4 regions of the Streptomyces sp. NPDC006602 genome follow, and region 4 is predicted to be linked to each of the others. Evidence: riboswitches for the same ligand, from Rfam matches in the RefSeq annotation. Region 4 holds a riboswitch; each other region holds the start of a gene.
The links. Region 4 has a riboswitch for cyclic di-AMP ahead of ACFYO2_RS35295 (peptidoglycan DD-metalloendopeptidase family protein). Riboswitches for the same ligand answer to the same signal wherever they lie in the genome.
Positions count from the first base shown of each region.

Region 1 (7,206 bases), on a different contig from region 4:
TGCCGACCCTGGTCTCCAACGACGTGCTCGCCGACATCTCGAAGTACGTCGGTGACGCCAAGGGCGAGTTCGCCGAGGGACTGTGGGACATGGTCACCCTCGGCACCGACGCGGTCTACGGCGTCCCCCAGGACTCCGGGCCGCTGATGTTCTACTACCGCGAAGACCTCTTCAAGAAGCACGGACTGTCCGTGCCGAAGACCTGGACGGAGTTCGCCGAGACCGCGCGCGCCGCCAAGAAGGCCCTCCCGGACGCCTACCTGACCACCTTCTCCTCGAACGACCCGGGTCTGTTCGCGGGCCTCACCCAGCAGACCGGCGCCAAGTGGTGGACGGTCGACGGCGGCGGCAAGTGGACGGTCGGCATCGACGACGCGGCCAGCCGGAAGGTCGCCGAGTTCTGGGGCGGCCTGGTCCAGGAGGGCGTCATCGACAATCAGCCGATGTACACGCCGGCCTGGAACAACGCCCTGAACAAGGGCACCCACATCGCCTGGGTCTCCGCCGTGTGGGCGCCCGGTGTGCTGGTCTCCGCCGCCCCCAAGACCCAGGGCAAGTGGCGGATGGCCCCGCTGCCGCAGTGGAAGGCCGGCGACAACGTCACCGGCAGCTGGGGCGGTTCCTCCACCGGTGTCTCCACCGACTCCAAGCACGCCGAGGCCGCGGCGAAGTTCGCCCACTGGATCAACACCGACCCCGAGGCGCTGGCCGCCCTGGTCAAGGAGGTCGGCATCTACCCGGCGGCCACGCAGGGCCAGTCCGGCGACGTCCTCACCACGCCCGCGTTCTTCCCGAACCAGAAGGACTTCTACACCACGGCCGCGGAGATAGCCGCCACCACGGCCACCGCCGCCTGGGGTCCGAACGTCCAGACCGCCTACACCGCCTTCAACGACGGTTTCGGCAAGGCCACCAAGGCGAAGAAGGAGGCCCAGTTCCTCTCCGCCCTGAGCACCATGCAGTCGAAGACCTTCGACGACATGAAGAAGCAGGGCTTCGAGGTGACCGAGGCATGACCAGCGCTCCGCTCAAGGGCTCCGACCGCATCACGGTCGGGCCCTTGGCGGACGGCACCGGCACCGCCCCGTCCGTCCGCCCCAGCCGCCCCCGCCGCCGTGGCCGTGGTCGCAGCGCACCGTACTGGTTCCTGACGCCGACCCTGGTCCTGTTCGCCGCCTTCACCGTCGTCCCCATCGGGTACGCGATCTGGCTGAGCCTCCACAAGGTCCGGGTCAAGGGCATCGGACTCGGCAAGGGCGCCCGCGAACAGGTCTGGAACGGCTTCGGCAACTACACCGACGTCCTCCAGGACTCCGAGTTCGGCCACAGCGTGCTGCGCGCCTTCGGCTACGGCCTCATCGTCATCCCGACGATGCTCGGACTGGCGCTGCTGTTCGCGCTGATGCTCGACACCCCGAAGGCGCGCAGCGCGCCCTTCGCACGGCTGATGATCTTCCTGCCGTACGCGGTGCCCGGCATCATCGCCGCCCTCATGTGGGGCTTCCTGTACCTCCCGGACGTCAGCCCGTTCTACTACCTGCTGAACAAGTTCGGGCTGCCGCAGCCGGACCTGTTCGACGGCGGCAACCTGTACCTCTCCTTCGCGAACATCGCGGTCTGGGGCGGCACCGGTTTCAACATGATCGTCATCTACACCGCACTCCGGGCGATCCCGCCGGACATCTACGAGGCGGCGCGGATCGACGGCGCGTCCAACTTCAAGATCGCGCTGAAGATCAAGATCCCGATCGTGATGCCCTCCCTGGTGCTCACCTTCTTCTTCTCGGTGATCGCCACCCTCCAGGTCTTCACCGAGCCGATGACGCTCAAGCCGCTGACCAACGGCCTCTCCACCACCTGGAGTCCGCTGATGGCCATCTACGACAGCGCCTTCCTGAAGTCCGACATCTACGGTGCCTCCGCCACCGCGGTGGTCCTGGCCCTGGGCACCTACCTCATCTCCTTCACCCTGCTGCGCGTCTCCGACCGCTACACCCGGGAGGACCGGGCATGACCCCCCTCACCCTCACCGCCGACACCGCCGGCAAACCCCCCGTCAAAAGCCGTGCGCGGCGCACCGCCTGGGTCCCCACCCTCGTGCTGGTCCTCGGCGCGCTGTACTGCCTGGTCCCCATCGCCTGGGTGGTGATGGCGGCGACCAAGGACCGGTCGGAGCTGTTCTCCACCTTCACCTTCGCGCCCGGCACCGGCTTCCTCGACAACCTGAGCGAGCTGAACGCCTACCGGGACGGCATCTACTGGACGTGGATGGGCAACTCCGCCCTCTACGCGGGCTTCGGCGCCCTGTTGTCCGCCGCGGTCTCCGCCGGCGGCGGCTACGCGCTGGGCCGGTTCGTCTTCCGGGGGCGGGAGTTCATCTTCAAGCTGATCCTGGCCGGCGTCCTGGTGCCGAGCATCGTGCTGACCGTCCCGCAGTACCTGCTGCTGTCGAAGTTGGGCATGGCCGACTCGTACTGGTCGATGCTGCTGCCGTCCATCCTCTCCCCGTACGGCGTCTACCTGGTCCGCATCTACGCGGCCGCCGCGGTGCCCGCCGAACTCCTCGAGGCCGCCCGCATGGACGGCGCGAGCGAGTGGCGGATCTTCTCGCGGATCGCCGTACCGATGATGATGCCGGGTCTGATCACGGTGTTCCTCTTCCAGTTCGTCGCCATCTGGAACAACTTCCTGCTGCCGTACGTGATGCTGGCCGACGACACCAAGTTCCCGCTCACCCTCGGGCTCTACACGCTGCTCGCGCAGGGCGCCTCGCAGCCCGCCCTCTACACCCTGGTCATCACCGGATGTCTGCTGGCGATCATTCCGCTGATCGCGCTCTTCCTGGTGATCCAGCGGTTCTGGTCCCTGGACCTGCTGAGCGGCTCGGTCAAGGCCTGAGGCATCCGCCGTCTCCACCGTCACGAACGAGGAACATGACCACCAGCGCCAACGGACGCCGCCGACCGCCCACCATCCACGACGTGGCGCGGGAGGCCGGCGTGTCACGGGGCACCGTCTCCCGCTTCCTGAACGGCGGCCACTACGTGTCCCCGGCCGCCCGCCGGGCCGTCGAGGCCGCCATCAGGAAGACCGGGTACGTGGTCAACCGGCATGCACGCAGCCTCAGTACGGGACGTTCGGACTCGGTGGCCTTCCTGCTGACCGAGCCGCAGGAGAAGTTCTTCGAGGACCCCAACTTCAACGTACTGCTGCGGGGCTGCACCGAGCGCCTCGCGCAGCACGACATCCCGCTGCTGCTCATGCTGGCGGCGAGCGACGACGACCGGCGCCGGCTGACCCGGTACATCACCTCGGGCCACGTCGACGGCGTGCTGCTGGTCTCCAGCCACAGCGGGGACCCGGTCGCCGCCGAACTGCGCGACGCCGGCATCCCGTTGGTGGCCTGCGGCAAGCCGATGGGCCTCGGCTCCAAGGTGAGCTACGTGGCGGCCGACGACCGCGACGGTGCCCAGGAGATGGTCCGCCACCTCCTCGTCGGCGGCCGCCGACGCATCGGCATGATCACCGGGCCGCTCGACACCCCGGGCGGCACCGACCGCCTGGCGGGCTACCGCGATGTGCTGGCCGAGGCGGGCCTGCCCTACGACCCGGCCCTGGTGGTGGAGGGCGACTACCGCCGCACCGGCGGCGAGCAGGCCGCCCGGCGGCTGCTGGCGCAGGCCCCCGACATGGACGCGGTGTTCGTCGCCTCCGACCTCATGGCCCAGGGTGTCGTCAACTCCCTGCACCAGGCCGGGCGTTCGGTTCCCGATGACATCGCTGTCGGCGGCTTCGACGACTCGGCCGCGGCCACCGCCATCACGCCGGCCCTCACCACCATGCGCCAGCCCTACGACCGCATCAGCGCCGAGATGGTCCGCATGCTGCTCGCGCAGATCGCGGGGGAGGACACGGCGGGAGTGATTCTCCCGACGGAACTGGTCGTACGGGACTCCGCCTGAGCGTGCCGGCCGCCGTAACCGGAGCAGGCGTCAACGCATGTGAAGGCTGCAGCCGTCCGGTTCCCGTCGAGTCGATGCGGCGTTCCATCCGTATTCTCTGATCATGGCCGCTCCCACCGCATATTCACTCATCGCCACGGACCTGGACGGAACGCTGCTGCGAGCCGACGACACGCTGTCCGACCGGTCGCTCGCCGCGCTCGCGCGGGTGGCGGCGGCCGGGGCGCGGCATCTGGTGGTGACCGGCCGCCCGGCGCCCAGAGTGCGGCCGCTCCTCGACGACCTGGGCAGCACCGGCCTCGCGGTGTGCGGGCAGGGGGCGCAGGTGTACGACGCCGGCGCGGACCGGCTGCTGTGGTCGGTCACCCTGGACCGGGAGCTGGCCGAGACCGCCCTCGGCAAGATCGAGGCCGAGATCGGGCTGGTGTACGCGGCCGTCGACCAGGACGGCGTCGACGGGCTCACGCTCATCGAGCCGGGCTATCTGATGCCGCACCCGACCCTGCCCGCCGTACGGGTCGGGCGGCGCGACGACCTGTGGTGCGAGCCCATCAGCAAGGTGCTGCTGCGTCATCCCGACCTGTCCGACGACGAGTTGGCGGCGACGGCCCGTTCCGTGGTGGGTTCCCTCGCCACGGTCACCATGTCGGGACCCGGGACCGTCGAACTCCAGCCATGCGGCATCACCAAGGCGACGGGGCTCGCGCTCGCCGCCGACCATCTGGGACTCGGGCCCGAACACACCATCGCCTTCGGGGACATGCCCAACGACATCCCCATGTTCGACTGGGCCGACCACGGCGTCGCCATGGCCAACGCCCACCCCGAACTCAAGTCCGTGGCCGACGAGATCACCCTGTCCAACGAGGACGACGGCATCGCCGTCGTCCTCGAGAGACTGTTCCCCGTTGTTCCTCGGTACGCGCCTCAGTACACGACTCAGTACGCGCCGAAGACGTTGTCGATCGAACCGTAGCGCGCGGCGGCGTAGTTGCAGGCGGCGGTGATGTTCGCGACGGGGTTGTAGGGGTCCCACGAGGTGCCGTCCACGTGGTACGCCTGGAAGGTCGGGTCGATGGTCTGGAGCAGGCCCTTGGACGGGGTGCCCGCCGCCGCGTTGGAGTCCCAGTTGTTGATGGCCAGCGGGTTGCCGGACGACTCGCGCATGACGTTGCGGTAGATGCCGTCGTACGAGCCGGGGATGCCCTTCTGCGCCATGATGTCCAGCGATTCGCGGATCCAGCCGTCGAGGTTGTTCGCGTACGTCTTGGCGGAGGCCTGGGTGGCCTTGGCGACGGACTGGGCGGCCTTCTTGGTGGACGTCGAGGCCTTGTCGGCCGTCTTGCGGGACGTGCTCGCCTTCTTCGCCGTCCTGACCGTCAGCTCGAGACCCGGGTGGATCAGCCTCGGGTTGTCGCCGACGGCCTTGCGGTTGTCCTTGTAGAGCTGTCGCCAGCCGCCGGGGGTGTCGTACTTGTCCGCGATGCCGTAGAGCGTGTCGCCCTTGACCGCGGTGTACGTGATGGACTTGACCTGCGCGGCGGCCTGCGCGGCGGCGGGGGCCTTGGCCGGCTGTGCGGCGCTCGCGGTGGTCGCGCCCAGGACCGGGAGGGCGAGGGCGGCGACGCCTGTTCCGGCTGTGACGACGCCTCGGGTGAGCGGGCTGGTTCGGGTACGACGGTGCTTGCCTCGTGCGGCCATGGCGCTGTTCCTCTCCGGCGCCTACGAGGTGAGCTGTCGGGTTCGGGCGGGAGCTGCCCGGCCGTGCCGTGGGGACGGCGCGACTTAACCCCCAGCCGCACCGGCGTGATCTCCGGTGCGGCGACTTACCTGGGTCCCCCGCTCCTGCCGTGCGGTGTTGGTCGATGGGTGTCCTGTTGGGCGGCGGCAGGATTAGGCGTCCGCCCGACAGGCCCGGAACGTATGCGAGAGCACATGTCCGTAACAAGTGGCGGATTCACACATCACCCTGTTGACCTTGACCTGAGGCATATGGGGCGCTTGATCCTTTGCGGTTGCCAAGACTCAACTGGCGCACCGGGCAAGGCGAGGAGTGAGCCTGTGGCGGCGAGGCCGGAGGGCGGCGCGAGTGACCCAACTCACGTGTGTTCGCAAGGGTGTCAAATCGGGCAATGAGCCCAACTCATAGTCAACCGGCCGTCCGTGGGATCCGCTTCTCCCACGTCCGGTGAAAAACGACCTCGTCGCCGTCCGTGCAGATCACCTCGTTGGACGTGAGGAAGTCCGTCCCGTCACAGCCGAGCTCCGACCGGGTACGGACCGTCGCCCGCCAGGGGAGCTCCGGTCGGTGCAGCACGATCGTCCAGTCCGAGCGGGCCCGGGCCGACAAGGGGTCGGACTCGTTGATCGTGTACGTCTCCAGAGTGTCCTCGGTGAACTCCAGACCGTCGGGGTACACCCGGGTGCCGCCGTATCGCGGATCCACCTCCAGCCGCCACTCGCCCTTGGCCACATCGCGGACGACCAGCCGCTCGGGGCGGGGTTCGTCGAGCGTGACGGGGCTCCATCCGTCAGCGGCCACGCCGCGGGTCATGGCGAGGGGCTCGGACTGCTCGGGCTCCTCGAAGATGATGCCGGAGTCGGATTCCCTTGTCCTGACCGGGAGTTCGAGGAAGCAGCCCGCCGGGTCCAGGGTGAAGCCCGCCGCCGAGTCGGGCTGCGGCCAGATCCACGGCCAGTACGCGGAGGAGACGGCGAGCCGGACCCGGTGGCCGGCCGGGAAGGCGTGGCCGATGCCGTTCAGCTCGAACTCGACGTCCTGCGTGGTACCCGGCTCCCACGGCACGACCCGGTCCGGACCCTGCCGCGCCGACAGGTTCAGCACACCCCGGGTGACCAGGGTCGAGGAGCCGTCGGGGGCGACGTCACACACCCGGGCGATCACCTGGCCGCGCGGCACCTCGGAGGTCAGCCTGAGTCGTACCTTCGGCCGCCCCAACACCCAGGTCTCCTCGTCGGCTTCGAACTCGAACGACACCGACCGCGCGTCCTCCTCCCGCTGGTCGGGCGGCAGGTCGGTGTCGTTCCCGAGAGGGAGGAAGCGGCCGGCGTCGACGCCCGTGTGCTGCGGGGAGCGGACGAGGAGAGGGGCGCCCTGAAGGACGTGCGAGACCGGGGAGACGTTGGGGGAGGGCCAGGCCGGCTCGCCGACCCAGCGGCCGGGCAGGGCGTCGTAGACCGTGGCCGGGGGATGGGAGTCGCTGACGTAGGCACGGAGCAGGGG
Region 1 covers NZ_JBIAHG010000015.1:49,031-56,236, reverse strand. Annotated here, with positions in the region: gene ACFYO2_RS30780 (ABC transporter substrate-binding protein) at 1-1,016, shown strand, start outside; gene ACFYO2_RS30775 (carbohydrate ABC transporter permease) at 1,013-2,014, shown strand; gene ACFYO2_RS30770 (carbohydrate ABC transporter permease) at 2,011-2,898, shown strand; gene ACFYO2_RS30765 (LacI family DNA-binding transcriptional regulator) at 2,934-3,962, shown strand; gene ACFYO2_RS30760 (HAD family hydrolase) at 4,066-4,938, shown strand; gene ACFYO2_RS30755 (transglycosylase SLT domain-containing protein) at 4,902-5,663, opposite strand; cyclic di-AMP (ydaO/yuaA leader) riboswitch at 5,669-5,830, opposite strand; gene ACFYO2_RS30750 (CocE/NonD family hydrolase) at 6,112-7,206, opposite strand, start outside.
Region 1: another riboswitch for cyclic di-AMP. It lies ahead of ACFYO2_RS30755 (transglycosylase SLT domain-containing protein); the one in region 4 lies ahead of ACFYO2_RS35295 (peptidoglycan DD-metalloendopeptidase family protein).

Region 2 (7,206 bases), on a different contig from region 4:
GCCACGTGGACTGCACGTCCTTTCGTACGACCGCCTTGTGACCGCCTTGTCCGTACGAACGCCAAGCGGAGCGGACGTAAGGGCGCCCTGGGGCGGTCACGCGTCCGGCGGCGACCAGCACAGGGGAAAGCGGACCGCCGCCGGACCTTCTCGGCGGTGGTGGCCGACTGCCGCCCCTGGCCCGGGCGGCGGTGGGGAGCCGGTCACCTGATGGAGGACGCTAAACCCGACCGTGACGGTGGGGTAACGCGATGTGCGGAAGTTCTCCCAGCTGACCGACGGGTGACCGTATGTGACCGTGATCCGCGATCGGCCCCGTCTACTTCACGCAGAGCGATGACCGATGTGCCGAATCCGTACCCGCGAGGGCGGTTGGGTGCTATGGGGCGCATATGTGCAAGATTCGGTCAGCCCGGGAGGCGGGCGAGAGGTGCCCTTGGGAAGGGGCGGTGTCGGGTGGCGCATGAGGCCGTGATTAGGCTCCGGCCTCATGGACGTACTCATCCATCTCTTCGTCGGCCTGCACATCGTCGGCATCGCCTCGCTGCTCGGCGGCTTCCTCAACCAGATGAAGGCGATGGGCCAGGGCACCGCCCGCTTCGTCCCGGCGATGCTGCACGGCGCGCTGACGATGCTGGTCACCGGCGTGATCCTGGTCGGCCTCAACCAGGCCGACGACCAGTCCGTCAACAACATCAAGATCGGCGTGAAGCTGGCCCTGCTGATCGTGATCCTTGGTCTCGTCTACGTCCAGCGGGACGAGGAGGCGGTGGACAAGCGGCTGTTCGGGCTGGTCGGCGCGCTGACCACGGCGAACATCTTCATCGCGGTGCTGTGGACGTGATCGCGGACCTGATCGCGGACTGATCTCGGACGTGCCGGCGACGTAGGCCGCCGGCACCGCCTCCGAGCGTCGTGTCAGGCCGGCCGCACGACGCTGTAGATCGACGACTCGCCGTCGTAGTAGATGGACTCCTCGCGGACGTACGCGCCCGGCTTCGGGGCGTGGATCATCATGCCGTTGCCGATGTAGAGGCCGACGTGGCTGATGTCGTCGTAGAAGAAGACCAGGTCGCCGGGCTGGGCGGCGGAGAGGGAGACCGTGGTGCCGGCGTTGACCTGGTCGTAGGTGACGCGCGGGATGTCGACGCCGGCGGCCTTCCAGGCGGCCTGGGTGAGGCCGGAGCAGTCGTAGGACTCGGGGCCGGTGGCGCCCCAGACGTACGGCTTGCCGATCTGGGCGCGGGCGAAGGCGAGGGCCTTCTCGGCCTTGGTGGCGTACGAGGAGTCCGTGGTGGACGAGTCGGTGGCGGTGGAGGAGGAAGAGCCTGAGGTGCCGCTGCTCGCCTCCTGCTGAGCCGCCGCCTCCTCCTGGGCCTTCTGCTCCGCCGCCTGCTGCCGCGCCAGCTCGGCCGCCTTGGCCGCGGCCTCCTGCTGTTTCTTCTGCTCGATCGCCGCGAGCCGGGCCTTTTCCTCGGCGGTCAGCTGCGACAGCAGCGCGCGGGCGTCGGCCAGCTTCTTCTGGACGGTGGCCTTGGAGGTCTTCAGGTCGCTCTGCGACTCGGTGAGCTTCTGAAGGCTCTGGGTGGCCTCCTGGCGCTTCGCCATCGTCGCGGACTGCTCGGTGACGTAGTCGTCGACCGCGCCCTTCTGACGATTGGTCAGCCGGCCCATCAGCTGGGACTGGTCGAAGTAGTCCTGCGGGGAGTCCGCGAGCAGGAAGGTCGCCGTGTCGGGGGCGGACGCGCCGGTCCGGTACTGGGCGGCGGCGAAGGAACCAAGTTCCTCCCGCGCCTCGTTGAGCCTCTGGGTGCGCTGGGCGACGTCGTCCAGGAGGGTGTCGACGCGCTTGCGCTGCTTGACGGTGTTTTCCTGGGCCGCGTTGTACTTGTCGGTGGCCGACTCGGCCTGCCGGTACAGGTCGTCGACTTTCTTCTCGACTTCTTCAAGGCTCGGTTTGTCGTCGGTCGACGGGGCGGCATTGGCCGTCTGGGACAGGAGGGCCACGGAGGTGAGGGCGGCCGTGGCCAGGGCAGGGGTCCGGATGCCTGCTACGCGCGTACCCGAAGGACGCGACTTGCGGTGCGACGCCAAGGGAGGCGACTCCTTCCACGTTCCGCCTACCGAGTTAGCTGTCGGGTTCGGGCGGGTGGTTAGGAAGGTTTGCCCTACGGCCCTTCCCTCGAAGGGAGTGCGAGCCGATTCACCCCAAGGTCGGTGGGTCCCCGGCTCCGGGCGCACGGCGGCGCGTCGGACTCGGCGGAGGCCGTGCGGCCCGGCGACGTTCGCCGGTGGGTGTCGTACGGCCTGCCCGGCACGGTAGCCAACAGGTGTGGCCCCTGTGAAGGTTGATGTTCGATATGCCCGATACATTTTCGTGACCTTGGGTCAGGGCGTGGCTTCTTGTGGTCGATCCGGAGTGATCTGCCACGACTTGGGCGTATTTTCGCTGGAGTGGCGACGTCCGCCCGCTTCGGGGCGCTAGCTTCCACCCCGGCGCGGTCCGGTGCCGTGACTGGGTGAGAGAGGCACGGCCATGAGGAAGCGCAGGACACTCGTCGCCACGGGAATCGCGACAGGAGCAGCACTCGCCGCCACCGCGGGCATCGCACCCGCCAGTGCCGACGGGGGGCAGACCTCGGGCAAACCCGTCGTCCGGGTGATCGCGACCGGCCTCGACAACCCGCGACAGCTCTCCTACGACGACGGCCAGCTGTACGTCGCCGAGGTCGGCCAGGGCGGCAAGAAGTGCATCGGGGAGGGATCCGAGGGCGAGACGTGCGTCGGCCTCACCTCACGCGCGTGTGGACGGTCGCCCCCTGGACCGGCAAGATCCTCGGCTGGAAGTCCGGCTTCGGCTCCATCGGTGGCCTGGCCCTCAACGACAAGGGCGACCTGTACGTCAGCCAGCTCTTCGCCGGCCAGGTGACGAAGGTCTCGCACGGCAAACGTACGAGCGTGAAGGTGCCGTCCCGGCGGGCGTGGCCGTCGACCCGTACGACGGCAAGGTCTACGTCTCGGCCTGGTCGATCGCCGACCGTGACGGCACGGTCCTGGAGGGCAGGAAGACGCCGGGCGGCCAGCTCTGGAAGATCCTCGCCTTCTGAGCCTTCTGAGCCTTCTGAACCATCGGAACAGGCGAAGTTCTTGGGGCGGCGGCGGGGTGTCAGTGGGGCGTCCTAGACTCGGAGAGCGATGAGCAGCCTCTTTGATGACAGCTTCCTGGCGAACCTCCAGGCCCCTCGGGCCCACGAGGAAGAACCACCGCCGCCCGACGACGATCACGTACCGGAGCCGGTTCCGGACGATCTGTTCGGCGGGAAGTTCGACGCGCCGCCGGACCGATGGGGGTCCCCCCGCTCGAGCGGAGCCGAGAGTGGGGGAGGGTACTACCGCGACGGCGCCCCCCGTCCGGTGGTGGACCCGGCCGCGCTCCTGGACGGGCTGAACGAGAACCAGCGTGCCGCGGTCGTGCACCACGGCACCCCGCTGCTCATCGTGGCCGGCGCCGGCTCCGGCAAGACCCGCGTGCTCACCCACCGGATCGCGTACCTGCTGGGCGAGCGGAACGTGCATCCGGGCCAGATCCTCGCGATCACCTTCACCAACAAGGCCGCGGGCGAGATGAAGGAGCGCGTCGAGCAGCTCGTCGGCCCGCGAGCGAACGCCATGTGGGTGATGACGTTCCACAGCGCGTGCGTGCGAATTCTGCGCCGGGAGTCGAAGAAGCTCGGCTTCACCTCCTCGTTCTCGATCTACGACGCGGCCGACAGCAAGCGCCTGATGGCCCTGGTCTGCCGCGACCTGGACCTCGACCCCAAGCGCTTCCCGCCGAAGTCCTTCAGCGCCAAGATCTCGAACCTGAAGAACGAGCTGATCGACGAGGAGGACTTCGCCGCCCAGGCCACCGACGGCTTCGAGAAGACCCTCGCGCAGGCCTACGCCATGTACCAGTCGCGACTGCGCGAGGCAAACGCCCTCGACTTCGACGACCTGATCATGACGACCGTCAACCTCCTGCGCGCGTTCCCGGACGTGGCCGAGCACTACCGCCGCCGCTTCCGGCACGTCCTCGTGGACGAGTACCAGGACACCAACCACGCCCAGTACGCCCTGGTCAGGGAACTCGTCGGCACCGCCGAGCACCCGGTGGACGTACCACCCAGCGAGTACGACCTGCAGCCCGCCGAACTGTGCGTCGTGGGCGACGCCGACCAGTCGATCTACGCCTTCCGCGGCGCGACCATCCGCAACATCCTCCAGTTCGAGGAGGACTACCCGGACGCGACGACGATCCTCCTGGAGCAGAACTACCGCTCCACGCAGACGATCCTCACCGTCGCCAACGCCGTCATCGAGCGCAACGAGTCCCGCCGCCCCAAGAACCTGTGGACCAACGCGGGCGCGGGCGCGCGCATCACCGGCTATGTCGCCGACACCGAGCACGACGAGGCGCAGTTCGTCGCCGACGAGATAGACCGCCTCACCGACGCGGGCGAGGCGAAGGCGGGAGACGTCGCCGTCTTCTACCGCACGAACGCCCAGTCCCGTGTCTTCGAAGAGGTCTTCATCCGCGTCGGCCTGCCCTACAAGGTCGTCGGCGGCGTCCGCTTCTACGAGCGCAAGGAGGTCCGGGACGTCCTGGCCTACCTGCGGGTGCTGGCCAACCCGGAGGACTCGGTGCCGCTGCGCCGGATCCTGAACGTCCCCAAGCGCGGCATCGGCGACCGCGCTGAGGCGATGATCGACGCCCTGTCCCAGCGCGAGAAGATCAGCTTCCCGCAGGCGCTCAAGCGCGTCGACGAGGCGTACGGCATGGCCGCGCGCTCCACGAACGCCGTGAAGCGGTTCAACACGCTGATGGAGGACCTCCGTACCATCGTCGAGTCCGGCGCGGGCCCGGCTACCGTCCTGGAAGCGGTGCTCGAACGCACCGGCTACCTCGCCGAGTTGCAGGCATCCACCGACCCGCAGGACGAGACCCGGATCGAGAACCTCCAGGAACTCGCCGCCGTGGCCCTGGAGTTCGAGCAGGAGACGGGGGAGGGCGAGACGTCCGGCTCGCTCTCCGACTTCCTGGAGCGGGTGGCCCTGGTCGCCGACTCCGACCAGATCCCCGACGAGGACGAGGACGGCTCCGGAGTCATCACCCTGATGACCCTGCACACCGCCAAGGGCCTCGAGTTCCCGGTGGTCTTCCTGAGCGGCATGGAGGACGGCGTCTTCCCGCACATGCGCGCCCTCGGCCAGGCCAAGGAGCTGGAGGAGGAGCGGCGCCTGGCGTACGTCGGCATCACGCGCGCGCGGGAACGGCTGTATCTGACCCGGTCGTCGATGCGCAGCGCGTGGGGGCAGCCGTCGTACAACCCGCCCTCGCGGTTCCTGGAGGAGATTCCGGCGCAGCACGTCGACTGGAAGCGCACCGGTGCCACCGGGCCGATGCCCTCGGGTCCGGCGTCCGGCGTGGCCGCCTCACTGTCGTCGTCCCGCTCACGCTCGTCGGCCTCGGGCGCGTCCGGCTTCGCCACGCGCCGGACCTCGGAGAAGCCGGTCGTGGCCCTGACGGTCGGGGACCGGGTGACGCACGACCAGTTCGGGCTCGGCACGGTCGTGGCCGTGAAGGGCACGGGCGGCAACGCCGAGGCGACGATCGACTTCGGGGACACCAACCCGAAGCGGCTGCTGCTGCGGTACGCGCCGGTCGAGAAGCTGTAGCCGGGAAGTCGTAGGAGACGGGGGCTGGGGGCTGGGGGCGATAGCCCCCGGTCCGGCTCCGAGCCTTACGTCGGGTCGATCCCGTGGCTGCGCAGCCACGGCAGCGGATCGATGGCCGAGCCACCTGCGGGTCGCACCTCGAAGTGCAGGTGCGGGCCGGTCGAGTTGCCGGAGTTGCCGGAGTACGCGATCGGGTCACCGGCTTTGACGGTAGTACCGGAGGCGACGCGGTAGCTGGAGAGGTGGCAGTACCACGTCTCCGTGCCGTCCTTCGCGGTCACGATCATCATGTTGCCGTACGCGCTGTTCCACTGCGTCCGCACGGTGCCGTCGGTCGCGGCCATCACGGTCGTGCCGTAGGACACCGGGAAGTCGATGCCGGTGTGCACGGACATCCAGTTGATGCCGGACTGGCCGAAGTAGGCGCTGAGCCCGTGCTGCGCGACCGGCAGGGCGTACTTGGGGCGCAGCCGCTCCTTGCGCGCGGCCTCCGCGGCCGCCTTCTTCTTCTCCGCGATCTGCTGGGCCTTGAGGTCGATACGTTCCTGCGTACGGCTGGCCCGGTCGGCGAAGTCGTCGGCGCCCGCGGAAAGGCTCTTCAGCTGGGTGTCCAGCTTGTTGTTCGCGGCGGACGGCTTGACGGCGGTGGCGTCCGCCGCGGTCGTCGACGTGTCGCTGCTGTCGTCGGCCAGTGCACTGACGGACGCGGCCGCGATCCCCGCGACGCCCATGACGCAGGCCGAGGGAACGGCCACCGTCAGCAGCGCGGAGCGCTTGGGGGGCGGACGCCGGCGGGAGCGGGAGGCGCCGCGGGCCGCGGCGCGCGAGGACGGGGCGAGGGCCGGTGTGGCTGCGGCTGCGGCCTCCGGGACGACTTCTTCCTGGTCGTCGAGGAGTAGCGCGTCGGCTGCGGCGGGCATGGCGTCGGTGGCGGTCGACTCGCCGTCGTGCGAGGTGGCCTCGCCGTACGGCCTGTCGTACGCGACCTGCTCGAAGGTGGCCGTCGCGTGCTGCTCGTACTCTTCGTGGCCGGAGGCGCCGCCGTCGGAGTTCCACTGCGTGGCGTCGTAGGCACCCGTGTCGAAGGCCTGTGTGCCCCATTCCCAGTGCTGGGTCTGGTCGGCCGGGACGCAGGACGGGTCGGGCTGGAGCCAGGCACTCGCGTCCCACTGGCCGCTCACCTCGGGGCCGGTGGCCTGCGGCGGGATCGAGGAGAGCTGCTGGTGGCCGGCGTTCCAGGCGGTGGTGTCGTACGCGCCGGTGTCGTAGGCGGCGTGGTGCTGGGCCGCGTACGCGTCGTAGTTCAGGGTCTGGTGACTGTCTGTCGACCACGTCGAGGTGTCGTACGAACCCGTGGAGTCGCCAGGAAGGCAGCCGAAGAGGGGATCGGTCTCGAAGGACGTGGTGGCCTGGCCGGAGGCGTCGAAACCGGTGCCCGAAGTCGTGCCCGAAGCGGTGTCAAAACCGGTGGCGTCGTACGTGGCGTGCGTG
Region 2 covers NZ_JBIAHG010000003.1:695,857-703,062, reverse strand. Annotated here, with positions in the region: gene ACFYO2_RS11970 (NlpC/P60 family protein) at 1-5, opposite strand, end outside; gene ACFYO2_RS11965 (hypothetical protein) at 491-844, shown strand; gene ACFYO2_RS11960 (NlpC/P60 family protein) at 919-2,094, opposite strand; cyclic di-AMP (ydaO/yuaA leader) riboswitch at 2,102-2,272, opposite strand; gene ACFYO2_RS11955 (hypothetical protein) at 2,982-3,107, shown strand; gene pcrA (DNA helicase PcrA) at 3,196-5,715, shown strand; gene ACFYO2_RS11945 (M23 family metallopeptidase) at 5,781-7,206, opposite strand, start outside.
Region 2: another riboswitch for cyclic di-AMP. It lies ahead of ACFYO2_RS11960 (NlpC/P60 family protein); the one in region 4 lies ahead of ACFYO2_RS35295 (peptidoglycan DD-metalloendopeptidase family protein).

Region 3 (7,206 bases), on a different contig from region 4:
TGCAGTACGTCAGCTGTGACGTGGAGACGACGTGCCTGGGGCAGGCCGGCTCGTCGGCCGCGGTGCTGCTGGCCGCGGGCACGCCCGGGAAGCGGAGCCTGCTGCCGGGCGCCCGCGTGGTGATCCACCAGCCCGCGCTGTCCGAGCCGGTTCAGGGGCAGGCGAGCGACCTGGCCATCCAGGCCGGCGAGTTGACGCGCGTGCGGACCCGCCTGGAGGAGATGCTCGTGCGGCACACCGGGCGCAGTCCGGAGCAGGTGAACACCGACATCGAGCGGGACAAGATCTTCACCGCGCAGGAGGCGCTGGAGTACGGGCTGGCGGACCGCGTCATCCCGAGCCGCAAGGGCTCGCGCCCCACTCGCGCCGAGGGGTGAGCCGTCGATGTTGCCCGACCTGCCACCGTTGCCGGCCCTGACGCGCGCCGAGGGCGAACTGATCGACCGTTACCTCGACGTGGTGGACCTGCTCGGCCGGATCAACCCGGCCCGCCACGGCGACACGTACCGCGGACTGCGGGCCGCGCAGGCGCTGGTCACCAAGGCGGCCGAGCTGCGGGACGCACTGGCGCTGATGCACCGTCGGGGCGAGACCGAGGTGCACGCCGACACGCTGGCGCGTGCGCTGCGCGTGCTGGACGGGGAGCGCCGCACGGCCCGCGTCACGCTGCCGCCGCCCACCGACAGTTGACGCACCCACAGCCGGTCCGGTCCGCCTCCTGATGGAGCGTCCGGACCGGCGCCGAAACGGACCAAACGGTGTACCACCTCTTGGCGTAGTCGCGCGTCCATTTTCAGGCCCGCTCAAGTTGCGCAACGCGCGTAGGCCCAGGGCGGAATGAGTCGTTCCGGTGCTGGTCGGGGGGCCCTCGGGCCCCTGGACGCCCTCTCGAACACGGGGGTGTCCACCCGAACGGGTGAGTGGTGAGTAACAACACAAACCATCGGTTCCGTTGGGATTTTCGGACATCCCTGAGCCAAGATCCCTGTCTGACGACAAGACCCCGTCACAACGGCGGGGCGATCCGGGCGGACGCCGAGTCCTGCCGCTGCCCGGATGACAGGTCGACAGAAGTGGATCGGCAGGAGTGGAGGACCCAAGCACGACGGGTCGCCGGAACGGTCACGCCATGACCGCGCCGAGCTGCCCTTGGGGTGAAGCCGCAGCAGCGGCCGGGCAACTTCGCCAGCCCGAATCCGACAGGTCATCCTTCACAGGCGGCTGACGAAGGGTTGCGCATGACTGCGCTCAATCGTGTCCCGTCGCTCATGGTCCGGGCCGGTACGGCCTCGGCCCTCACCCTCGCCGCGGTGGGCGGCTCCGTCGTGGTCCCGGGTGTCGCCTCCGACGCCGCGGCCGCCACGCCGGCGACGAAGGCACTTCAGATCGCCGCGTCCAAGAAGGGCTCCCCGTACAGGTACGGCGCCACCGGACCACGCCGGTTCGACTGCTCAGGGCTCACGCTGTACTCGTTCAAGAAGGCGGGCAAGAAGCTGCCTCGTACGGCGGCCCAGCAGTACAACAAGACGCACCACATCTCCTCGAAGAGCCGCAAGGCGGGAGACCTGGTGTTCTTCCACTCGGGGTCGAGCGTCTACCACGTCGGCATCTACGCCGGGAAGGGGAAGATCTGGCACGCCCCGAAGACCGGGGACGTGGTGCGACTGCAGAAGCTCTGGACCAAGAGCGTCTGGTACGGCCGGGTCAAGTGACCCACCCACCCTCGGGGGCGGCGGCGACCTGACCCGCCGCCGTCCCCTGTTGGGGCCCCGCGGGACGCGTGACACGGGCTGAGATGGTTACTCGTTCATCCATGGCCGACCACCGTCCCTGCACCGCACGCAACGAGACCCCGCTGGAGCGCGCCGACCGCAATTTCGGCGAACTGCTCCAGGAACTGCGCGTCACCCAGACCGGGGTGCAGATCCTCTTCGCGTTCCTGCTGACCCTCGCCTTCACGCCGCGCTTCCCGTCGCTCGACACGGTCCAGCGCACGACGTACGTCGTCACGCTGCTGCTGGCGGTCCTCGCGGCGGCGCTGTTCACCGCGCCCGCCGCCCTGCATCGCTCGCTCTTCCAGAAGGGCGCCAAGCCCCGCATAGTCCAGGTCTCCTCGCGGCTCGCCACCCTCGGCATGGGGGTGCTGGTGTTCGCGTTCACCGGGTCGGTGCTGCTCGTGGTGGACGTGACGACCGGCCGGGCCGGAGGGCTGGCCGCGGGCGGGGCGACCCTGCTGGTGTGCCTGGGCCTGTGGTGGCTGCTTCCCCGGCTGGTACGGCGGGCCGTACGGGCCGACGCGCACCGGACGGCCGTCAGGCCGCAGCCCACGGCGGTCCGAGGAGGAGTACCCCACCGAGACCTCTCGGCGCGCCGCCGGTGACCTCCTGACGCCCCTGGGGAGCACGCGGCCGGCGCCGTGAGCGCTACGGCTCCTGCTGGCCCGCCGCCGGCACCGGCTGGGCCGGCACCGTCCACGGCAGCTCGATGAAGACGGTCTTGCCCCCCTCGCGGGTGGGCCGGACTCTGAGCTTGCCGCCGCACTCCGCGGTCAGCCAGCGGATGATCACCATGCCGCGGCCGTTGTCCTGCTGGACGGCGGCGGGCAGTCGTTTCGGGAAGCGCGGGTGGCTGTCGGTGACACCGATGCGCAGGTGCTCGTCACGGTCGAGCGCGATGTCCACCGTGAAGGTGGGTGACTGCCCGAGGGTGTGCTGTACGGCGTTGGTGGCGAGTTCGGAGACGATGAGGCGGATGGTCTCGGCTACGTCCGTGTCCGCCGGCAGACCCCATTCCGCCAGAGCTGTGAGCACGTAGGAGCGGGCGGCGGAGACCGAGGCGGGAACGCTCGGCAGAGTGACGGATGATTCCAGGTGGTCTGCCATGACGACGTCGTCCCTTCCCCGCGGTACCGCAGTCCGACGCGAAGGCGGAGGTTCGAGTACGGTCCCGGACTGGTGCTTCGCGGCCAGAGTGCCATTACCGGGGCGGTCACGGGTGGCGATCCACCAAGATGTGCATATATCTGTCGCTCGAAGCGGTGAACTCTGCGACGGCAGACCGTATTTGGGTGCCTTGGTTGGAGTAAGGAGTAGCCCCATGCAGCACGGTCCCGCGGTGCGCCGCCGGAAGCTGGGCGCCGAACTGCGTGCGCTGCGCACCGGTGCGGGGCTCACGAGTGGTGAGGCGGCCCTGCTGGTGGGCTGGCACCAGTCGAAAGTGAGCCGGATCGAGACCGGCGCGAGCGGGGTGAAACCGGCCGATGTGCGGTTACTGCTCGACGCCTACGGGGTGCACGACTCCCAACTGCGCGAGCTGCTCCTGATGTTGGCGGGCTCCGGCGAGGGTGGCGGCCGCCACCACTGGTGGCAGGCGTACCGAGGTGTGCTGCCGCCGACCTACCGGGATTTCATCAGCCTGGAGTCGCAGGCCAGCGCGATGCGCACGCTGGAGACCTCGGTGGTGCCCGGCCTGCTGCAGACGGCGGAGTACGCCCGGGCGGTGACGAAGGCCGCGGTGGACGGGCTGGACGACGAGCGTCTCGACGCCCTGGTCGAAGTGCGCCTGGCCCGGCAGGACGTGCTGCGTTCGCATCCGCCGCTGGAGTTGAGCGCCGTTCTGGACGAGGCCGTGCTGCGGCGGGAGGTCGGCGGCCCCGACATCATGGCGCGGCAGCTGGCACGACTGGTCGAGGCGGTGCGGCTGCCCCAAGTGCGCCTGCAGGTACTGCCGTTCGCGGCCGGCGCGCACATCGGTGTCACCGGGCCTTTCGTTATCTTCTCATTTTCGCGCACATCTGATCTGGATGTGGTTGTTCTCGACCACTTGACGAGTAGCCTCTACCTCGAACGGAAAGAAGACCTCCAGGCTTACACCGAGGCCTTCAACGCCCTTCGGTTCCACGCCCTTTCGCCCGAGGACTCGTTGGACTACATCGCCGCTATAGGTGACGGCGCGTAAGGAGGCACCATGTCTGCCCTGCCTCGGCACGTACCTTCCAGTACCGATCTGCCCGGCCCGCGGTGGCTGCGCAGCAGTTACAGCACGGGAGCGAACAACTGCGTCGAGACCGCCCGGCTCGTGGCCGGACGCCCGGCCGGACTGCTCGCCGTGCGCGACTCGAAGAACCCGGCCGGACCCGCGCTGCTCTTCTCCCCCGAGAGCTGGGCGGGCTTCACGGCCGCGGTGCACCACATCTGACCGGTTCCGCCGTCGCGCGACGCACGGCCGTGGCACCCGCGAGAGAGCCTGAGGATGCGCGCCGTCCCGCGACTCACGGTCGCGTCTCGCCGATCACCCGTACAGCACGTTCGATCTGCCCGTCGGAGAGGTCCGCGCGGGCGGTCAGCCTCAGCCGGGAGACGCCGTCGGGCACGGAAGGAGGACGGAAGCAGCCCACGGCCAGCCCCTGCGCACGGCAGTCGGCCGCCCAGCGCACGGCCCCCTCCGGGGACGGTGCGCGCACGGAGACGACCGCGGCGTCCGGACGTACCGCCTCCAGACCCGCGGCGCTCAGGCGTGCGTACAGGTCGGCGGCGACCGCGCGCGCTCGCGCCGCCCGCTCCGGCTCGCGGCGCAGCAGGCCCAGGGCGGCCAGGGCCGCGCCCGCCGCCGCGGGGGCGAGGCCGGTGTCGAAGATGAACGTCCGGGCCGCGTTGACCAGGTGGTCGATCACCCGGGCGGGGCCGAGCACGGCACCGCCCTGGCTGCCGAGCGACTTGGACAGCGTGACCGTCACGACGACGTCGGCGGCGCCCGCGAGTCCCGCCGCGTGCGGGGCGCCGCGGCCGCCGTCGCCGAGGACGCCGAGACCGTGGGCGTCGTCGACCACCAGCCCCGCGCCGCGCTCCCGGCACGCCTCGGCGAGCCCGGCCAGCGGTGCCGCGTCGCCGTCGACCGAGAAGACCGTGTCGGACACGACGACGGCGGGGCCCTCGTGCGTCTGGAGCGCCTTGCGCACGGCGCCCGGGTCGGCGTGCGCGACGACCTGCGTGGTGCCGCGGGCCAGCCGGCAGCCGTCGATGAGCGAGGCGTGGTTGCCCGCGTCGGAGACGATCAGCGAGCCGTGCGGTGCCAGCGCGGTCACCGCCGCGAGGTTGGCGGCGTAGCCCGAGGAGAAGACGAGCGCCGCCTCGAAGCCGCAGAAGTCGGCCAGCTCGCGTTCCAGCTCCTGGTGGAGCTCCGTGGTGCCGGTGACGAGCCGGGAACCGGTCGAGCCGCCGCCCCAGGTCCGAGCGGCCCGCGCCGCGCCCTCGGTGACCACCCGGTGCCGGGCCAGCCCCAGGTAGTCGTTGCTCGCCAGGTCCAGGAGCGGGGAGTCGGAGGGGCGGGGGCGCAGCGTCCGTACGAGTCCGGCGCGGCGGCGCAGCTCGGCCTGCTCGTCGATCCAGGCGAACGCCATCGGCCCTCCAGGGATGTGTAGGCAGTGCCTGCGATTTGTAGGCAGTCCACAGACACTAGCGGGACTGCCGGGCACCCATGATGTGGCGATACCCACACGTCGAAGCGTCTCTGTTGTGTGAACTCTCCTTGGCCGAAAGCGCCTGCGTAGGACAGGATCGGCTCTCATGGACCTGCTGAACACGCTGGTGGACAAGGGGCTTCGGCGCGAGCTGCCGACCCGCGAGGAGGCGCTGGCCGTCCTCGCCACTTCCGACGACGACCTGCTCGATGTGGTGGCCGCGGCCGGCAAGGTACGCCGGCACTGGTTCGGCCGACGGGTGAAACTCAACTACCTGGTCAACCTCAAGTCGGGCCTGTGCCCGGAGGACTGCTCCTACTGCTCGCAGCGGCTCGGCTCCACCGCCGGTATCCTCAAGTACACCTGGCTCAAGCCCGATGACGCCTCGAAGGCCGCGGCGGCCGGGTTGGCGGGAGGCGCCAAACGGGTGTGCCTGGTGGCCAGCGGGCGCGGTCCGACCGACCGGGACGTGGACCGGGTCTCCGACACGATCAAGGCGATCAAGGACCAGAACGAGGGCGTCGAGGTGTGCGCCTGCCTCGGTCTGCTCTCCGACGGCCAGGCCGAGCGGCTCCGCGCGGCGGGCGCCGACGCCTACAACCACAACCTCAACACGTCCGAGGAGACGTACGGGGACATCACGACCACGCACACGTACGCCGATCGGGTGGACACCGTACAAAAGGCGCACGCGGCCGGACTGTCCGCCTGCTCCGGGCTGATCGCCGGCATGGGCGAGCGCGACGAGGACCTGATCGACGTCGTCTTCTCGCTGCGCGAGCTGGACGCGGACTCGGTGCCGGTCAACTTCCTGATCCCGTTCGGGGGCACCCCGCTGGCCAAGGAGTGGAACCTCACCCCGCAGCGGTGCCTGAGGATCCTGGCGATGGTCCGGTTCGTCTGCCCGGACGTCGAGGTGCGCATCGCGGGCGGCCGCGAGGTCCATCTGCGCAGCATGCAGCCACTGGCGCTGCACCTGGCCAACTCGATCTTCCTGGGCGACTACCTGACCAGCGAGGGCCAGGCGGGCAAGGTCGACCTCGACATGATCGCGGACGCCGGGTTCGAGGTGGAGGGCACCGACCAGGTGACGCTGCCGGAGCACCGGGTGACGGCCGGGGGCGGGTGCGGGTCGCACGAGGGCGGCGGGTGCGGGTCGCACGAGGACGCCGGCGGATGCGGATCGCACGAGGACCGCGGCGCGTGCGGGTCCGCTCCGGCCGCCGTGCCCGCGGGGGAGGCTCGTACGGACCTGGTCGCCGTACGCCGTCGAGGCGCCGGAACGGACCTCGCGCCCAATGCCTGACCTGACCGGCCTGACTGTCGCCGAGCTGCTGGAGCTGGACCGGCGGCACGTCTGGCATCCGTACGGTCCCATGCCGGGCCGGCAGGAGCCGCTCGTCGTGGAGTCGGCGAACGGGGTACGGCTGAAGATGGCCGACGGCTCGGGCGAGCTGGTCGACGGCATGTCGTCCTGGTGGTCGGCGATCCACGGCTACAACCACCCGGTGCTGAACGAGGCCGCGCGCGAGCAGCTCGGGCGGATGAGCCACGTGATGTTCGGCGGGCTCACCCACGAGCCCGCCGTACGCCTCGCGAAGCTCCTTGTCGACATGTCGCCGGACGGCCTGGAGCATGTCTTCCTCGCCGACTCCGGGTCGGTGTCGGTCGAGGTCGCGGTCAAGATGTGTCTGCAGTACTGGCGCTCGCTCGGCCGCCCTTCGAAGCAACGCCTGTTGACCTGGCGC
Region 3 covers NZ_JBIAHG010000002.1:722,304-729,509, forward strand. Annotated here, with positions in the region: gene ACFYO2_RS07965 (ATP-dependent Clp protease proteolytic subunit) at 1-377, shown strand, start outside; gene ACFYO2_RS07970 (hypothetical protein) at 385-690, shown strand; cyclic di-AMP (ydaO/yuaA leader) riboswitch at 1,034-1,235, shown strand; gene ACFYO2_RS07975 (C40 family peptidase) at 1,239-1,712, shown strand; gene ACFYO2_RS07980 (DUF6328 family protein) at 1,814-2,380, shown strand; gene ACFYO2_RS07985 (ATP-binding protein) at 2,424-2,882, opposite strand; gene ACFYO2_RS07990 (helix-turn-helix domain-containing protein) at 3,097-3,957, shown strand; gene ACFYO2_RS07995 (DUF397 domain-containing protein) at 3,967-4,197, shown strand; gene ACFYO2_RS08000 (8-amino-7-oxononanoate synthase) at 4,271-5,398, opposite strand; gene bioB (biotin synthase BioB) at 5,565-6,764, shown strand; gene ACFYO2_RS08010 (adenosylmethionine--8-amino-7-oxononanoate transaminase) at 6,757-7,206, shown strand, end outside.
Region 3: another riboswitch for cyclic di-AMP. It lies ahead of ACFYO2_RS07975 (C40 family peptidase); the one in region 4 lies ahead of ACFYO2_RS35295 (peptidoglycan DD-metalloendopeptidase family protein).

Region 4 (7,206 bases):
CGGACAGCCGTGCCGGTCGGCAATGGCCCGCACATGTCCGTTGTAGGTGGCGATCTTGCCGCGCAGGTGCTTGAGCACGGGCACGCCACGGGTGTCGAAGCCGGTTGTCACCATCACGGTGCCGACGACGGCGGTGAGTTGCACGACCGCCCGCTCGAAACGCTCGGCGACCTCGTCGGGATCGGTGCCGGGCCGCAGGATGTCGTTGCCGCCGGCGCAGAAGGAGACCATGTCCGGGGCCAGTTCGAGAGCCTTCGGAACCTGGTCCTCCACGATTTGGTCGAGAAGTTTCCCGCGCACGGCGAGGTTGGTGTAGCGGAAGTCGCCCTCGGGCCGCCGGTCCGCGAGAAGTACCGCGAACCGGTCGGCCCAGCCGACGAACGACCCGTCGGGGCCGGGGTCGCCGACGCCCTCGGTGAAGCTGTCCCCCACCGCCACGTACGACCCGATCACTGATCTGGTGTCACTCTTCGAATCGTCTGCCACGTCGGCCCATGATTCCCCTTCGGATGTGAGCTACGCGACCGTAAGAAGGGGTTGACGGACGGTGAGATAAGCCACTCTTCAAGGGTTGGTCAAACCAGGAATAGCCCTCACGTCAGCGCTGTTGAGGCGGCAACTGCCACACCCGGAACCCACTGATACGGAAGTGGCTCCAAGTGGTCCGGAAGGCGAAGTGGCCGCTCGTGTACGGCTCCGGGTCGCTGTAGTCGAACACGAGCCGCCCGTTGTTCCACCACTGGACCATCGACCCGTCGGAGACGATCCGGACCCGGTTCGGCTCGTTCGCCACGAGCAGCGGCTCGGTGTAGTCGTGGACCAACGGCCGGACTCCCGCCTCTCCGACGTAGCGGCGCAGCCGGGTCGTGGTGTTCGTGTTGGCGCCGTAGCCGGCGTAGTACGTCTTGAGGTAGTCGTACTCCGCCAGCGCCCCGCCCCGCCGGGTGGCGAAGAGGTCGTCGGGGGAACGGACGTCGACGGCGTTCCAGAAGTTGTTGAGGTCGGACACCCGGTCGTTGACCCCGCCCGCGGACACCGGCGTGGCGGTGTACTCCAGGACGTACGGCCCTTCGAGCAGCTTCTTGAACCAGACCGTTGCGCCGGCGGGCACGTCGACCTCCAGGATCCCGCGGGTCGCGGTGACGGTTCCGCCCTTCTCGAGTTCCACCGCCCACCGGCCGAGTCCATGGCGGAAGTCGTCGTGGGCGATCAGTCGGCGGTGCCGGGGCGTGGCGCTCGCGGTGGTAGCGGGGGCGAGGGCGGCCAGGGCGGCACTTGCGGCCAGGGCTCCGAATGCTCTACGCGTGGTCGTCACGGGAGACGGCTCCTTCCGAGGGCGCAGAAAGCGCTTGCAACACTACGGAGTTCACCTTCTCCCCACCCTCCCCTCGCTGTCGACGCCCCGGGCGCCCCCGCCACAAAGCCGCAATGGAGTGATCAGGAACAAGCAAGATCAACACACCGAAGGCCGGACCCGGGGATCGGGGTCCGGCCTTCGGCAGCGTGTTCGGACAGACGGTCGGGGATGTCAGCCGACGGCGACGCCCTTCGAGCGGAGGTAGGCGACCGGGTCCACGTCCGAGCCGTAGTCCGGCGTGGTGCGGATCTCGAAGTGCAGGTGCGGGCCGGTCACGTTGCCGGTCGCGCCGGAGAGGCCGAGCTGCTGACCGGCCGTCACGGACTGGCCGCTCGAGACGGAGAGCGAGGACAGGTGGGCGTACTGCGCGTAGTAGCCGTCGGCGAGCCTGATGACGACCTGGTTGCCGTACGCGCCGCCCCAGCCCGCGGAGACGACCGTGCCCGCGCCCACGGCCTTGAGGGAGGTGCCGGTCGGGACGACGAAGTCGACGCCGGTGTGGTAGCCGCTGGACCACATGCTGCCCGCCACGTGGTAGCCGGTGCCGACGGAGGCACCGCTCACCGGAAGGGTGAAGCCGCTGGAGGTGCCGGCGTTGTCGGCGCTCTGGGTGGCCGCCTCGGTCTTCGACGAGGAGGAAGCCCCGGAGGGGGACGACTTCGACGAAGCGGACGAATCCGATGAACCAGACGAAGACGACGACTTGGACGAGGAGGAAGAGCCCGAGGAGGACGACGACTTGGGGGTGCTCGTCGTGGCCTTCCTGCCGATCGAGAGCTTCAGACCGGGGTGGATCAGCGACGGGTTGCCACCGACGGCCTCGCGGTTGTCGGAGTAGAGCTTCTGCCAGCCACCGCTGACATTCTGCTCGTCCGCGATCTTCGCGAGGTAGTCACCGGCCTGCACGGAGTAGATCTTCCTACCCGATGCCTGCGCGGACGCCTGCTTTTCGGCCGTCGTCTTTTCAGCCACCTTCTTCACCGTGGTCGGAACGGACGACTGAACGGCCTTTTCCGATACGGACTGCGGAGTGGCGGCGTGCGCGCCGGTGGCCCCGAGAAGCGGCAGGGCGAGTGCGGCGCCGCCGGTTCCGGCGACGGCGATGGAGCGGGTGAAACGCTGGGACTTCGGGCGGCGATGCTTACCCTTCGCGGGCATGACGAATTCCTCTCCGGCGCCTGCGAGGTGAGCTGTCGGGTGCGGACTGGAGATGCCCGGCCGTACCGAAGCACGACTTAACCCCTAGCCGTTCCGGAGACCGGAACAGGCGGTTCTACCTGTGGGTCCCCCGCTCCTGCCATGTACGGGTGAGTGTGTGCGGGCTCCGGGCGGCGGCAGGATTGGGCGTCCGTCCGGATGGGTGGTGAACGTAAGCGACCAAGACGCAAAGGGACAAGTAAGTGGTTGCCCGTGAATGCGTTTCTGTTGGCCACCTGAGAGAATTCCCTGTCACCCTGTGTGCATTAGGGACTGACCCTCTTAACCAAACCCCCTTGAAAAGACCATTGATTACGTGAACATGACGGGCGACGCACGGTCACGAATATGACCCTCCTCACGTGGCCCCTCCTCAGGCCCCTTTATTGCATGCGGAGTTGGAACGAAGGTGCTAATTCGGACAGAAGCCTTAGATGCGACGCAGTCGGATAACCGTCGCATCGAAGTCACCGCGCAGTCCCGTCCGCAGTCCGTGATGCAGCAGTACGGCACCTCTGTGAACTTCGCCCGTTTCATGGCATTCGTACGATGCTGTCGGGTCGAGGCCGTGCAACCGCAGCGTCGGCACGGGCTCGCCGTAATGCTGCGCCTGGAGCCAGGCGAGGACGACGGCCTCGTCGCCGAGGACGTACTGCACCGCGCTCAGCCCGCCCTGCGGAGGCCGCAGCCGGTAGAGGTCGCCGCGCTGCACGAGGGGCCGGATCTCCTTGTAGAGATCCACCCAGTCACGGGCCTCGGCGAGCTCCTCCTCGGTCCACTCGGCGAGGTCTCCGCCGACGCCGAGCACCCCGGCCATGGCGCTCACGAAACGGAAACGCAGCGAGCTGACCCTGCCGTTGAGCTGGTTGTTGGGGCTGTCGGTGACCCAGGCGGCCATGACGCGCGCCGGGTGGATCTGACTGAAGCCGTGCTGGATGACGAGCCGGTCGAGCGGGTCGGTGTTGTCCGAGGTCCACACCTGGTCCGTACGGCTCATCACGCCGAGGTCGATCCGGCCGCCGCCGCCCGAGCAGGACTCGAAGGCGACGCCCGGGTGGGCGGCCCGCAGCCGGTCCAACAGGCGGTACAGCGCGTGCACATGATCGACCCACAGGCGCTGCGGGTAGGGCTCGCCGGGCCAGCCCGCGTCGGTGAAGCAGCGATTGAAGTCCCACTTCACGTAGTCGATCGGGGCGCTGGACAGGAGCGCGTGGAGCTGCTCCCAGAGGTACTCCTGGACGTCCTCGCGCGCGAGGTTCAGTACGAGTTGATTGCGCAGCTCTGTCCGCTTTCGCCCTGCCTGGTGCTGGACCCAGTCCGGATGGGCCCGGTAGAGCTCGCTGTCCGGATTGACCATCTCGGGCTCCACCCAGATGCCGAACCGCATGCCGAGCGCGTGCACGTAGTCGCCCAGCGGCTTGAGGCCGCCGGGGAAGCGGTCCGGATTGGGCTGCCAGTCGCCGAGCCCGGCGCGGTCGCTGGTGCGGGATCCGAACCAGCCGTCGTCCACGACGAACAGCTCGACGCCGATCGCCGCGGCCCGCCGGGCCAGCACGCCCTGCTGCTCCTCGGAGATGTCGAACTCCGTGGCCTCCCAGGAGTTGAACAGCACCGGCCGGTCCTGGTCCGCGTCCGGGATCACATACGCACGCTGGTAGGCGTGCCAGGCCCGGCTCGCCCCGCCGAAGCCGCCCTCGCTCCACAGACCGGCGAAGACAGGCGTCGTGAAGGACTCCCCCGCCGCCAGCCGCAGCAGGCCTGAGTCGTCGTACCCGGCCCCGCCGGTGACCTGCACGCGCGCGTCGGGGAGTTGGGCCACGGCGATCCGCCAGGACCCGGACCAGCCGAGGGCGCAGCCGTAGACCTCGCCGCGCTCCTCGGTCGCGTCGGTGTCGAGGGCGACCCAGGGCAGGTGCTGGTGCCCGGTGTGGCCGCGGCGGCTGCCGATCACCTTCTCACCGTAGGTGAGGGGGGAACGTACGAGCCGGGACTCGGCGGCCCAGCGGCCGTGCAGCTGGGACAGCCGCCAGCCGTCGCGGTGGGGCAGCGTCCAGACGGCGGAGTCGGCGCGCAGGAGTTCCACGGCGGGCCCGTCGTTGTCGAGGGTCACCCAGCGTTCGAGGACGTCGCCCCGCATCCGGTAGTGCAGCGTGATCGCCAGCCCGCCGTCACGGAACCGCAGCCGCAGTTCGTCGTCCGCCATCTCGTACGCCTCGAAGCTCCACTCGGTGCCGCGCCCCTCCTCCGTGCGCACCGACAGGGCGGGCCGAACGAAGCGGGGGCCGCCCTCGACGGGGTACTCCTCGCGGCCGTCGAGCGGGGACTCGAAGGGCCAGTAGTCGGGCAGGGGGCGGACGGCGAGGGCCTCGGCGTCGGCGAGTGCGATGCGCGGTCCCCAGTGGAGGTGCAGCAGCTCGTCGTCGGCGGTGAGGTGGAGGGCGTAACTGCTGGTCGGCCCGGACAGGAGCCATGTGCGGCCGTTCTCGGCGATATCCGGCATGCAGTCCCTCACAGTTTCGAACAGGTACGAACAGGTCCCCTCAAGCCCCAACATCATCAAGGCTGAGCCCCCTGGGTGCAACGCCTGTGGACAACTCGTTGCCCCAGGAACGCATGTCGTATCGTCGAGGGAATGCCCGTCGTCGAGCCGCGGCGGCGGACCGAGTGGGGGGGAGCCCAAGTGACGCAGCAGGTCCCGTCGACCGAGCCCGAGCTGGCCGCCGTGCGCAACTTCCGGGACGTGGGCGGACTGCCGACGGTGGACGGACGGCGCGTGCGGCACGGAGTGCTGTTCCGCAGCGGCCACCTCGCGCACGCGACCGAGGAGGACGCCGCGCTCCTCGCATCCCTGGGCCTGCACACGATCTTCGACTTCCGCAACGCCGCGGACCAGAAGTTCGAGGGTCCCGACGTCGAGCTGCCGGGCGTGCGCAATGTGAACCTGCCACTGAGCGACCCGGCGGACGGCGCCGAGTTCTGGAAGATGGTCCGCGACGGCGACCTCGACCAGCTGCGCGAGCTGCTGTCCGACGGCAAGGGCGCCAACCGGATGATCGCGTCGTACCGCACGCTCATCAAGGAGCGCACCGCCGAGCACTCCCGGGTGCTGCACTCGCTCGCCGAGGACAGCGTCCCGGCGCTGATGCACTGCGCGGCGGGCAAGGACCGCGCCGGCCTGTCGATAGCCGTGACGCTGCTGACGCTGGGCGTGGAGCGGGAGGCGATCGTCGCCGACTACCTGAAGTCGAACGCCAGGCACCGCCGCTACAAGGTGCGCCGCAGCAGCACCGCCGCCTCGGCCTACTCCCCCGAGGTCATGGAGCTGCTCAGCCCTCTGTTCGACGCGCGCGCCGAGTATCTGGCGACGGCCTTCGACACCATCGAGGAGACGTGGGGCAGCGTCGAGACGTACCTGGAGCAAGGGCTCGGAGTCACTCCGGCGATCCGGGAGCGGCTGCGGGAGCGCCTGCTCGACTGACCGCTCACTGTTTGGCCCCCAGCGCGAACAGCAGGTAGATGAAGGCCGCGAACAGGTGCCCCACCGCCAGGTAGATGATCAGCCGCACCCACAGGGCACGAGGGAACTTCTCCTCGAAGTTGCTCATGGCATGTCTCCGTTGGTGGGGCCCAGGCACAGCGTGGCCGTGGGGCTCTGCAGCAAGGTGTGGACGAAGAGGAGCTCGACGCCACCGCGGTCCTCGGCCACGATGCGGTGCGGGGTCAGCGAGTCGAAGTGCGCGCTGTCGCCCGCCGCGAGCAGGTGCGCGGTGTCCCCGAGGCGCAGCCGCAGCCGCCCCTCGAGGACGTACAGCCACTCCTCGCCGGGGTGCACGCGCACGATGTCGCCCTGGGAGCCGTACGGCACGTGGACGCGCAGGGCCTGCATGCCGCGGCCGGGTGCGCCGGCCTGCCAGTAGGTCCAGCCGCCCGCCGCGGTCGGCTCCATGTCGGCGGCGCGTACGACGGCGTCCCGGTCGGCGACCGTCTCGCCGAGCAGCTCCGAGACCGTCGTACCGTAAATGCGGGCGAGGCCCAGCAGCATCGGCAGCGAGGGCTGGCGCTGCCCGGTCTCCAGGCGGGAGAGGTGGGCGGGCGACAGCCCGGCGGCGCGGGCAGCGGCCTCCAGGGTGAGGGAGGCCCGGCGGCGCAGGGCACGCAGTTGCGGTGCCACCAGCGGGACCGCCTCGGCCGAGGGCCCGGGCGGCACAGGTGGCCCGGGTGGCCCGGGTGGCTCAAACTCGGGAGAGCTCATGCTCTCCATTCAGCCGGAGTCTTGCCTCTTCGGCAAATTTCTTGCCTCAAAGGCAAAAACCGCCGGGACCACGTCACCGATTGGCGACCGCCTGCTTGATCAGCGTCTTGCTGAAGTCCCACATCAGCCCACCGCCGCCGTGCGCGTCGTCCATCACGTCCGTGAAGGCGTCGACGAACCGGTCAACCTCACGTTCGCCGATGATCAGCGGCGGGATCAGCTTGATCACCTCCATGTGATCGCCGGAGACCTGGGTGAGGATCCGGTGACGTTGCAGCAGCGGGACGACGACCATCTGCGCGAACAGCCCCTTGCGGGCGGCCTGCAGCATGGCCCAACGGCTGCGCAGCTTCAGCGACTTGGGCCTGCCGAACTCGATGCCGATCATCAGACCCCGGCC
Region 4 covers NZ_JBIAHG010000021.1:27,874-35,079, forward strand. Annotated here, with positions in the region: gene ACFYO2_RS35285 (SGNH/GDSL hydrolase family protein) at 1-453, opposite strand, end outside; gene ACFYO2_RS35290 (DUF6250 domain-containing protein) at 599-1,315, opposite strand; gene ACFYO2_RS35295 (peptidoglycan DD-metalloendopeptidase family protein) at 1,529-2,515, opposite strand; cyclic di-AMP (ydaO/yuaA leader) riboswitch at 2,520-2,677, opposite strand; gene ACFYO2_RS35300 (alpha-galactosidase) at 2,985-5,054, opposite strand; gene ACFYO2_RS35305 (tyrosine-protein phosphatase) at 5,235-6,032, shown strand; gene ACFYO2_RS35310 (DUF6126 family protein) at 6,037-6,159, opposite strand; gene ACFYO2_RS35315 (helix-turn-helix domain-containing protein) at 6,156-6,806, opposite strand; gene ACFYO2_RS35320 (aspartate aminotransferase family protein) at 6,880-7,206, opposite strand, start outside.